One region of the Streptomyces sp. NPDC104381 genome, then DNA from elsewhere that is predicted to be linked to it. Evidence: riboswitches for the same ligand, from Rfam matches in the RefSeq annotation. Region 1 holds a riboswitch; the other holds the start of a gene.
What was found. Region 1 has a riboswitch for S-adenosylmethionine ahead of thrC (threonine synthase). Riboswitches for the same ligand answer to the same signal wherever they lie in the genome.
Positions count from the first base shown of each region.

Region 2: it holds a riboswitch for S-adenosylmethionine, as region 1 does, so the genes downstream of both, ACZ607_RS03335 (aminotransferase class V-fold PLP-dependent enzyme) here and thrC (threonine synthase) in region 1, are expected to answer to the same signal.

Region 1 covers NZ_JBVJNK010000006.1:170,995-177,971, reverse strand. Annotated here, with positions in the region: gene groL (chaperonin GroEL) at 1-1,556, opposite strand, end outside; gene ACZ607_RS21880 (cold-shock protein) at 1,902-2,108, opposite strand; gene ACZ607_RS21875 (MoaD/ThiS family protein) at 2,530-2,805, opposite strand; gene thrC (threonine synthase) at 2,834-4,132, opposite strand; SAM riboswitch class I at 4,151-4,278, opposite strand; gene ACZ607_RS21865 (glucosyl-3-phosphoglycerate synthase) at 4,432-5,382, shown strand; gene ACZ607_RS21860 (alpha,alpha-trehalose-phosphate synthase (UDP-forming)) at 5,489-6,865, shown strand; gene otsB (trehalose-phosphatase) at 6,862-6,977, opposite strand, start outside.
Region 2 covers NZ_JBVJNK010000001.1:740,564-747,540, reverse strand. Annotated here, with positions in the region: gene ACZ607_RS03355 (NYN domain-containing protein) at 1-849, opposite strand, end outside; gene ACZ607_RS03350 (hypothetical protein) at 887-1,129, opposite strand; gene ACZ607_RS03345 (rhomboid family intramembrane serine protease) at 1,301-2,050, shown strand; gene ACZ607_RS03340 (Lrp/AsnC family transcriptional regulator) at 2,047-2,328, shown strand; gene ACZ607_RS03335 (aminotransferase class V-fold PLP-dependent enzyme) at 2,409-3,785, opposite strand; SAM riboswitch class IV at 3,962-4,079, opposite strand; gene trpD (anthranilate phosphoribosyltransferase) at 4,170-5,234, opposite strand; gene qcrB (cytochrome bc1 complex cytochrome b subunit) at 5,358-6,977, opposite strand, start outside.

The DNA.
Region 1 (6,977 bases):
GCGATGACGGCCTCGGTGGTGAGGAAGAGCGCGGCGATGGACGCGGCGTTCTGCAGGGCGGAGCGCGTGACCTTCGCCGGGTCGATGATGCCCTCGGCGATCATGTCGACGTACTCGCCGGACGCGGCGTTGAGGCCGTGACCGATCGGCAGGTTGCGCACCTTCTCGACGATGACGCCACCCTCGAGACCACCGTTGACGGCGATCTGCTTGAGCGGGGCCTCCAGCGCGAGCTTCACGGCGTTGGCGCCCGTGGCCTCGTCACCGGTCAGGTCGAGCTTCTCGAAGACGGCCGAGGCCTGGAGCAGAGCCACGCCACCACCGGCGACGATGCCCTCCTCGACGGCGGCCTTGGCGTTGCGCACCGCGTCCTCGATGCGGTGCTTGCGCTCCTTGAGCTCCACCTCGGTGGCGGCGCCGGCCTTGATGACGGCCACGCCGCCGGCCAGCTTCGCGAGGCGCTCCTGGAGCTTCTCGCGGTCGTAGTCCGAGTCGGAGTTCTCGATCTCGGCGCGGATCTGCTTGACGCGGCCCTGAACCTGGTCGCTGTCGCCGCCACCGTCGACGATGGTCGTCTCGTCCTTGGTGATGACGACCTTGCGGGCGGTGCCGAGCAGGTCGAGACCGGCGTTCTCCAGCTTGAGGCCGACCTCCTCGGAGATGACGGTGCCACCGGTGAGGATGGCGATGTCGCCGAGCATGGCCTTGCGGCGGTCACCGAAGCCCGGGGCCTTGACGGCGACGGACTTGAAGGTGCCACGGATCTTGTTGACGACCAGCGTCGACAGCGCCTCGCCCTCGACGTCCTCCGCGATGATCAGCAGGGGCTTGCCCGACTGCATGACCTTCTCCAGCAGCGGAAGGAGGTCCTTCACGTTGCTGATCTTGGAGTTGACGATCAGGATGTACGGGTCGTCGAACGACGCCTCCATACGCTCCATGTCGGTGGCGAAGTACGCCGAGATGTAGCCCTTGTCGAAGCGCATACCCTCGGTGAGCTCCAGCTCCAGACCGAAGGTCTGGGACTCCTCGACGGTGATGACGCCTTCCTTGCCGACCTTGTCCATCGCCTCGGCGATCTTGGCGCCGATCTCGGTGTCGGCAGCGGAGATGGAGGCCGTCGAAGCGATCTGCTCCTTGGTCTCCACGTCCTTGGCCTGCTCCAGCAGAGCGGCGGAGACGGCCTCGACGGCCTTCTCGATGCCACGCTTCAGAGCCATCGGGTTGGCGCCCGCGGCGACGTTGCGCAGGCCCTCGCGGACGAGCGCCTGGGCGAGAACGGTGGCGGTGGTCGTACCGTCGCCGGCGACGTCGTCCGTCTTCTTGGCGACCTCCTTGACCAGCTCCGCACCGATCTTCTCGTACGGGTCCTCGAGCTCGATCTCCTTGGCGATGGAAACACCATCGTTGGTGATCGTGGGCGCGCCCCACTTCTTCTCGAGGACGACGTTACGGCCCTTGGGGCCGAGGGTGACCTTGACGGCGTCGGCGAGCTGGTTCATCCCGCGCTCGAGACCGCGCCGTGCCTCCTCGTCGAACGCGATGATCTTGGCCATGTGAAGTGGTCCTCCCGGACGAATGGGGTCTCCCCTGCTCGAACGCAGTTGAGAGCTTGGGGAAGGATTTCTCCGGACCGAGAGGCGCCCGCGACGGACGGCCAGCGTGCGCGGTGGCTCCTTGCTCCACCGTGCCTGCGGGCCTCACCGGCCCGGTCCACGTTCTGTCACTCTCACCTGGAGAGTGCTAACGCCAATGATTAGCACTCGACCCCTGCGAGTGCAAGCGTCGCCCTCGGGATGTGGACAACCTCGGGGGTACGCGGACGCGCGTGAGGCCCGTACCCCGGTCCGGGGTGCGGGCCTCACGTGCGTGAGTGGTGTCGTCGGACGACCGCGCCGAGCTCAGCCGACGGCGAGCTTGACCATGTCGGCCTGGGGCCCCTTCTGGCCCTGCGAGATCTCGAATTCAACTCGCTGACCCTCTTCGAGGGTGCGGTACCCGTCCATCTGGATCGCGCTGTAGTGGACGAAAACATCCGCACCACCGTCGACCGCGATGAAGCCGTACCCCTTCTCCGCGTTGAACCACTTGACGGTGCCCTGAGCCATGCCTAACTCCCCTATTACTGGCCCTTGCACGAGCACCGCACTTCGCGGGCCCGGGTCAGAACTCACCCTCCGACAGGAGAGGGTGGCGTGCGCCGGAACGCGTCGACCGCGGCTGAATGTATCTGCCCAACTGCCCTCTGCAACAGGTCAATCGGACGAGAATTCTGGGCACAGGTGATCGCACGCATGGGGAGAATTCAATGGATTCCAGGGCAAGTCGGGCCTGACAAAGGCCACTTATGCCTCAAGAGGCTCACGTACTTTGGCTGCTTCTTGTCGCGGCCGGGCGCATTCTCATATGCGGGGGGCACGGGCAGCTGCGGGGACTTCCCCAACTGTACCGTGCTCAACCATGCAGAATGGCCCCCTCCGCTTCTCTCGCGGAGGGGGCCACGGTGCTCACGCTGCGCAATGCGCGGGATCAGCCTCCGGCGACCGCCGGGATGATCGAGACGCCGGCGCCGTCCGGGGTGACCGCGTCCAGACCGCCCTCGAAGCGCACGTCGTCGTCGTTGACGTACACGTTGACGAAGCGGCGCAGCTTGCCCTGGTCGTCCAGGACGCGGGCGCCGATGCCCGGGTGGTTCTGCTCCAGGGAGGCGATGACCTCGGAGAGGGTCGCGCCCTCCGCCGGGACCTCGGCCTGGCCGCCCGTGTAGGTGCGGAGGATGGTGGGGATACGGACCTTGACGCTCATGTGGGTGCCTTCCTTCGGTCTCGGGTGGTCAGTTGGCGGCGGCGAGGCCCGCGTCGCGGAACGCGTCCAGGCTGGGCCGGATCGTCGCCGACAGGCCGGTCGTGGGGGCGACCGCGTCGAGCGTCTTCAGTCCGTCGCCGGTGTTCAGGACGACGGTGGTGAGGGACGGGTCCAGCAGACCGGAGTCGATCAGCTTCTTCGTCACGCCGACCGTCACCCCGCCCGCGGTCTCCGCGAAGATGCCCTCGGTGCGGGCCAGCAGCTTGATCGCGTCGACGACCTGCTCGTCGTTCACGTCCTCCACGGCGCCGCCGGTGCGCCGGGCGATGTCCAGGACGTACGGGCCGTCGGCCGGGTTGCCGATCGCCAGGGACTTCGCGATGGTGTTCGGCTTCTGCGGGCGCACCACGTCGTGGCCGGCCTTGAAGGCCGTGGAGACCGGGGAGCAGCCCTCGGCCTGGGCACCGAAGATCTTGTACGGCTTGTCCTCGACGAGGCCGAGCTTGATCAGCTCCTGGAGGCCCTTGTCGATCTTCGTCAGCTGCGAGCCGGACGCGATCGGGATGACGATCTGGTCGGGCAGCTGCCAGCCGAGCTGCTCGCAGATCTCGTACGCCAGGGTCTTGGAGCCCTCGCCGTAGTACGGCCGGAGGTTGACGTTGACGAAGCCCCAGCCCTCGCCGAGCGGGTCGCCGATGAGCTCCGAGCAGAAGCGGTTGACGTCGTCGTAATTGCCCTCGATGCCGACCAGCTCGCCGCCGTACACCGCGGCCATGACGACCTTGCCCTGCTCCAGGTCGTGCGGGATGAACACGCAGGACCGGAAGCCGGCGCGGGCTGCGGCGGCGCCCACCGCACCGGCGAGGTTGCCGGTGGAGGAGCAGGAGAGGGTGGTGAATCCGAAGGCGCGGGCGGCCTCGACGGCGATCGCGACGACACGGTCCTTGAAGGAGTGCGTCGGGTTGCCGGAGTCGTCCTTGACGTACAGACCGCCGGTCACGCCCAGCTCGCGGGCCAGGTTGTCGGCCTTGACCAGCTTGGTGAAACCGGGGTTGATGTTGGGCTTGTCCGCGACATCGGAGGGGACGGGCAGCAGCGGCGCGTAACGCCAGATGTTGTCGGGGCCCTCGGCGATGCGCTTCTTCAGCTCTTCGGGGGAGCCGCTCGGCAGGTCGTACGCCACTTCGAGCGGCCCGAAACAGGACGCGCAGGCGAAAATGGGACCGAGCGCGAAACGCTCGCCGCATTCGCGGCAGGAAAGTGCCGCGGCGGGACCGAGGTCCACGGTGGAAGAATTGGTGTCGGCTGCAACTGTCTGCACGGCCATGATGGCGGAGGCCCTTTCTCCTCATCTTCCTTGCGACGTATTTCGCCACAAGACGGAATTGGCACCTTCCCCACCGTGACCTCGCGGTCGGCAGGAGGGTTGCCGGGACTTCAACGGGCCGTTCCCTCAGTCCCTCTGGATGAGCGCTATGGCGCCGGACCATGGATCCGGGCGTTTATCGGCGGACCGACCCCGACATGCGACGGTCATCCGCGTTGTTCAAGACTGTAACCGAAGCACCGGACGGTTGAGATAGTCGTCCGAACCGCGAGATGGATCACATACAGGGAGTATCGACCGTGCTGGAAGAGGTGGAACGCTGGCTGAGCAGGCGTTCCTGGTCTGCTGCCGACCGCCCGCTGGACCGGCTCACGGCCGCCCGCGCGCGCGATCCGCACCGCTCGCGCGTGAGCGTCGTCCTGCCTGCGCTGAACGAGGAGGAGACGGTCGGCGCGATCGTCGCGGAGATCCGGCGCGAGCTGATGGAGAAGGTCCGGCTCGTCGACGAACTGGTGGTGATCGACTCCGGTTCCACCGACGCCACCGCCGACGCGGCGCGGCGGGCCGGCGCCCGGGTCGTGCACCGGGACGCGATTCTCCCCCGGATCCCCGCCCTGCCCGGCAAGGGCGAGGTGCTGTGGCGCTCGCTGCTCGTCACCAGCGGTGACATCGTCTGCTTCGTCGACGCGGACCTCAAGGACTTCTCCGCGGACTTCGTCTCCGGGATCGTCGGCCCCCTGCTGACCGACCCCGCGGTGCAGTTCGTCAAGGCCATGTACGACCGCCCGCTGGGCGAGGCCGCAGGCCAGGGCGGCCGGGTGACGGAGCTGGTGGCCCGCCCGCTGCTCAATCTGCACTGGCCGATGCTGGCGGGCTTCGTCCAGCCGCTGGGCGGCGAGTACGCGGTGCGGCGCTCCCTCCTGGAGCGGCTCCCCTTCCCCGTCGGTTACGGAGTGGAGCTGGGCCTGCTCGTGGACGCGCTGCACACGGTCGGCCTGGACGCGCTGGCACAGGTCGACGTGGGCGTACGCCGGCACCGCCACCAGGACGGCCAGGCCCTCGGGCGGATGGCCGCCACGATCTACCGGACGGCGCAGCAGCGGCTCTCCCGGGGGCCCCTCGTGCGGCCCGAGATCACCCAGTTCGAGCGGGGGCCCGGCGGATTCGTCCCGCACACCCATGCGGTGGACACCGAGGAGAGGCCGCCGATGCGGGAGATCGCGGAGTACGCGTCACGGAGTGCGGCGTAACGGTTCTTCTGCGCCCGGCCCCACACCCGGCTCCGCGCCCGCCCCACGCCCGGCTCCACAGCCGCTTCACGTTTGGCGGCTTCCCGAACGGGCTAGGTTCGGGTACATGGTCTCCGAGCACGCCGCCCAGGTCCTCGTCGCGTCCAACCGCGGCCCCGTGTCGTACGCACTGCGGGAGGACGGCACGCTCGACTCGAAACGGGGCGGTGGCGGGCTGGTCTCCGGCCTCAGCGCCGTCGACGACAAGCTGTGGGTGTGCGCCGCGCTCAGCGACGGCGACCGCGAGGCGGTCCGGCGCGGGGTCTCCGAGACCGGCGTCCGGATGCTCGACATCGACGCCGGGGTGCACGCCGACGCGTACAACGGCATCGCGAACTCGGTGCTCTGGTTCGTCCACCACATGATCTACCAGACGCCGGTGGAGCCCGTCTTCGACGCGGAGTTCCGCCGGCAGTGGGCCTCCTACGAGGCGTACAACCGGGCCTTCGCGGAGGCGCTCGCCGAGGAGGCGGGCGAGGGCGCCTCGGTCCTGGTGCAGGACTACCACCTCTCGCTGGTCCCGGGCATGCTCCGCGAGCTCCGCCCCGACCTGCGGATCGGGCACTTCTCGCACACCCCCTGGGCACCCGTCGACTACTTCCGGCTGCTGCCCGACGACATCGGCGAGCAGCTCCTCGACGGCATCCTGGGCGCCGACCGCGCCGCGTTCCTGACCCGCCGCTGGGCGGACGCCTTCATCGGCTGCTGCACGGAGATCCTCGGCGGCACCGGCCGCACCCGGATCGGGGTGCACGGGCTGGGCGCCGACGCGGACTTCCTGCGCCGCCGCTCCCGCGAGGCGGACGTGGACGAGCGCATGGAGATCCTGCGGGACCAGGTGGGCGCGGACCGGCGCACGATCGTGCGGGTGGACCGCACGGAGCTCTCCAAGAACATCGTCCGCGGCATGCACGCCTACCGCGCGCTGCTGGAGGAGCGCCCCGAATGGCGCGAACGCGTGGTGCACATCGCCTTCGCCTACCCCTCGCGACAGGACCTCGCGGTCTACCGCGACTACACGGCGGAGGTCCAGCGGGTCGCCGACGCCATCAACGCGGAGTACGGCACGGAGGGCTGGACCCCGGTCCTGCTCCACGTCGACGACGACTTCGCCCGCTCCCTGGCCGCGTACCGGCTGGCGGACGTGGCCCTGGTCAACCCGATCCGCGACGGCATGAACCTGGTCGCCAAGGAGGTCCCGGTCGTCTCGGACCACGGCTGCGCGCTGGTGCTCTCCCGGGAGGCGGGGGCGTACGAGGAGCTGGGCGAGGACGCGATCGTGGTCAACCCGTACGACGTGTCGGCCACGGCGGCGGCGCTGCACGAGGCGCTCACGATGGACCCCGACGAGCGGGGCGCCCGCTCGAAGCGACTGGCCGCCGCGGCGACCGCGCTGCCGCCCCAGCAGTGGTTCCTCGACCAGCTGGACGCGCTGCGGAGCTAGTCCCGTGTGATCCGCCGGGCCAGGGAGTGGAGCAGCTCCGCCACCGCCACCGGGCCCGGCAGCACCAGGTCGGCGCGCTCGGCCAGTTCGGGGACCTCGGTGCCGCTGCACA
Region 2 (6,977 bases), on a different contig from region 1:
GGCCAGTTCGCGGCGGAGGCCCTGTGCCGCGTCGAGCACGGTGTCCAGGAGCAGCCGCAGCCGCATGTCCTCGACCGAGCGGCCCTCCCTGGCCGCCCGGCGGCCGGCCTCGACGGAGGCCTCCGCCTCGGCCAGCCGCGCCTTCAGCCGGCGGGTCTCGCTCTCGGCCGCCGAGACCTGGGCGGCGGCCTCGGCGCGCACGACGTCGGTCTCCGCGCCGCCCTTGCGCAGCGCGGCCTCGCCGCGCTTCACCTCGCTGAGGGCGCTGCGGAGTTTGCGGTGCAGGGAGTCGTTCTCCTTGCGCGCGGCGTCCAGCTCCGCGCGCAGCCGTTCGGTGTCGGCCCTGGTCTGGTCGCGGGCGCGGTCGAGCTCCTCGCGCAGCCGCTCCAGCTCGCGCCTGGCCTCCTCGTCGGCCCGCTCCGCGTGCGCCCGCTGGACCTCCTCGCCGGCGGCAGCCACCAGCTTGACCCAGCCGGACGGCCGCAGCACGTAGGCCGCGGCGGCCACGTCGACGGGGTCGGCGGCGGCCGGCGGCGCACCGGAGGTGAGGGCCTCGGCCAGCTCCGGCTGGCTCTGGCCGATCCGCTCGCCGATGCGCCGGCGGAACACCGGGTCGCTCTCCAGGGCGGCGGCCATCGCGTTACCCGCGAACTTGGCCCGCCTGCTGGGGGTGAACCGGGCGTACTGCCGCAGCTGGGCGGGGAGTTCGCCGACGGTCAGACCGCCGAAGGCGTCCGACACCAGCGCCACGACCCTGCGGCGTACGCCCTCGGGCAGCGGACGGTCGAGCGACTCCGCGGTGCCGTCGGCCGCGTCGGCCGGTCCGGCGCCGCCTGTCGGCTGCTCCACCTTCCATCACCCCAATGTGTCCGTCCGGGCGACCCCGTCAGGAGTCGGCACCGGGCCTGTCGACCAGCTCGATCTGGTCCACGGCGTTGCACCAGCGGCAGCGCACCGACTCGATGGTCTCACTGACCACCTCTCGCTCCTCGACACTCGACTCCCCGGCCAGGTCGAGATGTACGTACTCCACGACCTTCGAGGAGCGCGTCACATCGAATCGGGTGAGGTTGCCGCAGAGCGTGCAGCGCCAGCGGGTCCCGTCCGTCGGCTGGGGAACCGTCGTCATCGTTGCGTCCTCTTTCGTCGTTCGTCGAGTCCTATTACGTGCCCAGGTCTTCGATCTCGCGGTGCGCCGTCGAACTGCGGATGTCCTGCTGTAACCCTACGGCCTTGCGCATACCTATCGGCACGGCGAGGCGGTCTGCCCCGTTCTCACCTGGTGCGTCATGCTCTGTACGTGACCGATCGGCGGGAAGTCCACTGGCGGAAGCGGGCCCGGGAGCTCGGGGCGGCGGCCTCGGCGGGCGGTGCCCCGGTCACGTACGGCCTGATCGCGCTGTGCTGCGCGGTGTTCCTGATCAGCCCGCTCTCCGGGTTCAACCCGGTCCACGGCACCGCCGACGCGCTGCTGGCCGCGCAGGCCGGGTACTTCGAGCGGTGGGGGGTGATCCCCAGCGAGCTCATGGAGGGCTCGGCGCACGCGGCCCTGACCCCGCTGACCGCGCTCTTCGTCCACGGCAGCTGGCTGCACCTGCTCGGCAACATGCTCTTCCTCTATGTGTTCGGCGCGATGGCCGAGGAGCGCATGGGCCGCGTCGAGTTCACCGTCTTCTATCTCCTCTGCGGCTACTTCGCCCTCGTGGCCTACGCCGTGGTGCACGCGGAGTCCGACCAGACGCTGGTCGGCGCGTCAGGGGCGATCTCCGCGGTGCTCGGCGCGTTCCTCCGGCTCTTCCCGCGGGCCCGGGTCACCAGCCTCTTCCCCTTCCTCTTCTTCCTGCCGCTGCGCTTCCCCGCCTGGATCGTGCTGGTGTTCTGGTTCGTCCTGCAGTGGCTGGCGGCGCGGAGCGCGGGCAGCGGCCCGGGCGTGGCGTACCTCGCGCACGTGGCGGGATTCTCGGCGGGGTTCCTCTACGCCTGGGTCCGGTACCGGGGTACTAGAGTGAAGTCTCCAGCCACGGCCACTGAGGGAGAAAGCCAGCCGTGATCACCGCGATCGTTCTCATCAAGACCAGCGTGGACCGGATTCCCGAGATCGCCGAGGCCATCGCCGCGCTGGACAGTGTCAGCGAAGTCTTCTCGGTCACCGGTACGTACGACCTGATCGCCATGGTCCGGGTGGCCCGGCACGACGATCTGGCCGATGTCATCCCGGGCCGGATCAGCAAGATCCAGGGCGTCGAGGCCACGGACACCCATGTGGCCTTCCGCACGTACTCGCAGCACGACCTGGAGGCCGCCTTCGCCATCGGCCTCGACGCCTGAGACGGGCGTACGCGTACGGCTCCGGCCGGGGACGGGAGGCATCGAGCCCCCGTCCCCGGCCGGAGCCGTATCCGGACCGGTCAGACCTGCGCCGCGCCCCGGTCGGGCACGCAGCGGCCCTCCTCGGTGCGGTAGGTCCAGCGGGCGCCCTTGCTCACCAGCTCGCGGACGGCGCCCAGGAAGCGCTCGATGTGCTCGTCCGGCGTCCCGGCGCCGAAGCTCACCCGGATCGCGTTGAGGGACCTCTCCCCCGGAGCGGCCTCCGGCGCGCCGCACTCGCCCGGGTCCTGCGGCTCGCTGCCCAGCAGGGTCCGCACCAGCGGGTGCGCGCAGAACAGTCCGTCGCGCACCCCGATGCCGTACTCGGCGGAGAGCGCCGCGGCGAAGTGCGAGCTGTTCCAGCCCTCGACCACGAAGGAGAGGACGCCGACCCGCGGGGCGTCGTCACCGAAGAGCGAGAGCACCTTGACCTCGGGGACCTCGGCGAGGCCCTCGCGGACCCGGGTGACGAGCTGCTGCTCGCGGGCGACCAGCCGGTCGAACCCGGCCTCGGTCAGGGCCTTGCAGGCGGCGGCGATGGAGTAGACGCCGATGACGTTGGGCGAGCCGGCCTCGTGGCGGGCGGCGGTGGTGTGCCACTCGACGTCCACACCGCCGTCGGCGCGCCGGGCGACCTTGCGGGAGGCACCGCCGCCCGCGAGGTACGGCTCGGCGTCCACCAGCCAGTCGGCCCGGCCGGCGAGGACGCCCGAGCCGAAGGGTGCGTACAGCTTGTGTCCGGAGAAGGCGACCCAGTCGACGTCCAGCTCGGCGATGTCCACCGGGTGGTGGGGGGCCAGCTGCGCGGCGTCGAGCACGATCCGCGCCCCGTGGGCGTGGGCGGCGGCGGCCAGTTCGCGGACCGGCCACAGCTCGCCGGTGACGTTGGACGCGCCGGTCACGCAGACCAGCGCGGGGCCGTGGGGCGTCCGGCCCGCCAGTGCCCGCTCCAGCGTGGCCACGGCCTGGTCCGGGGTGCGCGGGGCGTCGAGGTAGGTGACCCGGGCGTCGCGCCAGGGCAGCAGCGAGGCGTGGTGCTCGGTCTCGAACACGAACACCTCGCAGTCGGCGGGCAGCGCGGCGGCGAGCAGGTTGAGGGAGTCGGTCGTCGAGCGGGTGAAGACCACCTGGTCGTCGGCACGGCAGCCGAGGAACTCCGCGACGGTCACACGGCTGCTCTCGAACAGGTCGGTGGAGAGCTGCGAGAGGTAACCGGCACCCCGGTGCACGCTGCCGTAGTACGGGGCGTAGGCCGCCACGTCGTCCCAGACCCGCTGGAGCGCCGGGGCGCTGGCCGCGTAGTCGAGGGCGGCGTAGGTGACATCTCCGCCCGTCACCAGCGGAACGGTGACATCAGCTCCCAGAACCGGCAGCGGGGCACAAATGGACTGGTCGACGGCAGCAGTGGGGACAGACATGGCGAACTCCCGTAAGAGGCAGGCGAAATCCTCGCGCCGGCGATCGTGCGCGGCAGCGCGGAAAGGAAGGAAAAGAGGTGTGCGGAGAAGGGCGTGGCGCCCTATCGCATTCGCTTGCTCACAAGAGGCTCCCTGGGACCAAGGACCCCAAGGGGTGGCATCCGACGATGCCGAGGGGCCCGCGCTTGCCACAGACCTCGCTGCCTGCGGCCTGGTCTTCACCCGGGGCACCCCGCCACGGACGGAGGGTTGCCGGACAGCGGGCCGGGGCCGTAGTCGCTGTCACTCATGACCTGCGCAGCATCTTGCCACAACCAGGGCGTCGCGCAAGGGCGCAGTCCGCGATCCGGACTGCGCCCTTGCTCACACCCTGTCGTACGCCCCTCAGGCGTTGCTGGCCGCCACCCAGCGCTCCAGCGCGCCCTTGGCCGCCCCCGAGTCGATGGACCCGGCGGCCCGCGCGATCCCGGCCGCGAGCTGCTCGTCCAGCGTGCCCTCGCCCGGGTCCAGCGCGACCAGCGCGGCGGCCGAGTTGAGCAGCACGGCGTCGCGCACGGGGCCTCTCTCGCCGTCGAGCAGCCGACGGGCCACGTCCGCGTTGTACGAGGAGTCGGCGCCGCGCAGCGCCTCCACCGGGACCAGCTCCAGGCCGACGTCACGGGGGTCGAAGGCCTGCTCGCGGACGGTGCCGTCGCGGACGATCCAGACCCGCGAGGTCGCCGTGGTGGTCAGCTCGTCGAGGCCGTCGTCGCCCCGGAAGACGAGCGCCGAGTTCCCCCGGTCGGCCAGCACTCCGGCGACGATGGGCGCCATCTTCGGGTCGGCGACCCCGATGGCCTGGGAGCGCACCCGGGCCGGGTTGGTGAGCGGACCCAGGATGTTGAAGGTGGTCTGTGTGCCGAGCTCCTTGCGCGCCCTGGCGGCGTACCGCAGGGCGGGGTGGAACTTGACCGCGAAGCAGAAGGTGATGCCCGCCTCCTCGGCGACGTCGACCACGCGCCGCGGCGTCAGTTCGAGGTTGACGCCGAGCTTCTCCAGTACGTCGGAGGCCCCGCTGGCCGAGGAGGAGGCGCGGTTGCCGTGCTTGACGACCTTGGCGCCCGTCCCCGCGACGACGATCGCCGACATGGTGGAGATGTTGACCGTCTTGGCCATGTCGCCGCCGGTCCCCACGATGTCGACCGTACGGCCGGGGACCTCGATGGTGTGGGCGTGCTCGTACATGGCGCGGACGAGCCCGGTGACCTCGTCGACGGTCTCGCCCTTGGCCCGCAGGGCGACCGCGAAGCCGGCGATCTGCACGTCGGAGGCCTCGCCGCTCATGATGCGGTCCATGGCCCACGCGGTGTCGTCCGTGCTCAGGTTCTCGCCGCGCAGCAGGGGGGTCAGCACGCCGGGCCAGGTACGGTCCGCCACGCTGTCGCCGCCGTCCGGGGTCACAACGTTCATGGTCCGCTCCTGGGGTCCACAGCCGATAGAAGTACGCCTCCCACCCTATCCAGGCCCCGGGACAGCGAAGAGCCCCGTCCATCGGATGGACGGGGCTCCCGCTGTGGCGGTCAGCTGAGGTGATCAGTGGTGGCCGTGGCCGCTGGTGATCTCCTTGTACTCCTCGGCAGTGGGCTTGGCGATCTGGTTGTTCTCGCCGTAGTAGCTCCTGCTGAGCCGTGCGCGCACCTTCTGCAGCGCCGACGGCTTGCGCTCGACACCGTTCTCGTCGACCGTCGGGCCGATCTCGAGCGGCTTGTACTGCTCGTGCGCCGTGAGCGTGTGCAGCTGCCCCTGGCCGAGCGGCTCGTGGATCTCCACGAACTCACCGTGCGGCAGGCGCTTGATGGTGCCGGACTCGCGCCCGTGCAGCACCTTCTCCTTGTCCCGGCGCTGGAGGCCGAGGCAGATCCGCCGGGTGACGACGAACGCCAGGACCGGTCCGACGAAGAACGCGATCCGGACGAACCAGCTGATCGCGTTGAGCGACAGGCTGAAGTGCGTCGCCCAGATGTCGTTGCCGCCGCCGATGAGCATGACGAAGTAGATCGTCACCCAGGCGACACCGAGCGCGGTCCGGGTCGGAGCGTTGCGCGGCCTGTCCAGGATGTGGTGCTCGCGCTTGTCCCCGGTGATCCAGGACTCGATGAACGGGTAGAGCGCGAGCGCCGCCAGGATCACACCGAACAGGACCAGCGGGATCAGCACACCGAGGACCAGCGTGTGGCCCCAGAGGTTGATCTCCCAGCCGGGCATCACACGGACGAAGCCTTCGGCGAAGCCCATGTACCAGTCCGGCTGGGCGCCCGTGGACACCTGGTCGGGGCGGTAGGGGCCGAGTGCCCAGATCGGGTTGATCGAGGCGATGCCCGCGATGATCGCGATGAAGCCGAAGACCAGGAAGAAGAACCCTCCGGCCTTGGCCATGTAGACCGGCAGCAGCGGCATGCCGACGACGTTCTTGTTCGTCCGGCCCGGACCCGCGAACTGCGTGTGCTTGTGGAAGAAGACCAGGATGAGGTGGCCGACCACGAGCCCGAGCATGATGCCCGGCAGCAGCAGGATGTGGATCGAGTAGAACCGGGCGATGATGTCGCCGCCGGGGAACTCCCCGCCGAACAGGAACATCGAGATGTACGTGCCCACGATCGGCATCGACAGGATGGCGCCCTGCGTGAAGCGCACACCCGTGCCGGAGAGCAGGTCGTCCGGGAGCGAGTAGCCGGTGAACCCGGTGAACATGCCGAGGACGAACAGCAGGAAGCCGAACAGCCAGTTGATCTCACGCGGCTTGCGGTACGCACCGGTGAAGAACACCCGGAACATGTGCACGAACATGCCGGCGAGGAAGATCACCGCTGCCCAGTGGTGGATCTGCCGGACGAGCAGACCACCGCGGACGTCGAAGCTGATGTCCAGCGTCGAGGCGTAGGCCTCGGACATCCGGATGCCCTGCATCGGCTCGTACGAGCCGTGGTAGACGACCTCGTTCATGCTCGGGTGGAAGAACAGCGTCAGATACACACCCGTGAGGATGATGATGATGAAGCTGTAGAGGCAGATCTCACCCAGCATGAAGGACCAGTGGTCCGGGAAGATCTTGCGCATGTTGGCCTTGGCCAGGCCGTAGATCCCGAGCCGGCCGTCCGCCCAGTCGGCCACCCGCTCACCGGCGGGCGCCTTGCGCTGTGTTTCCGTCGCAGT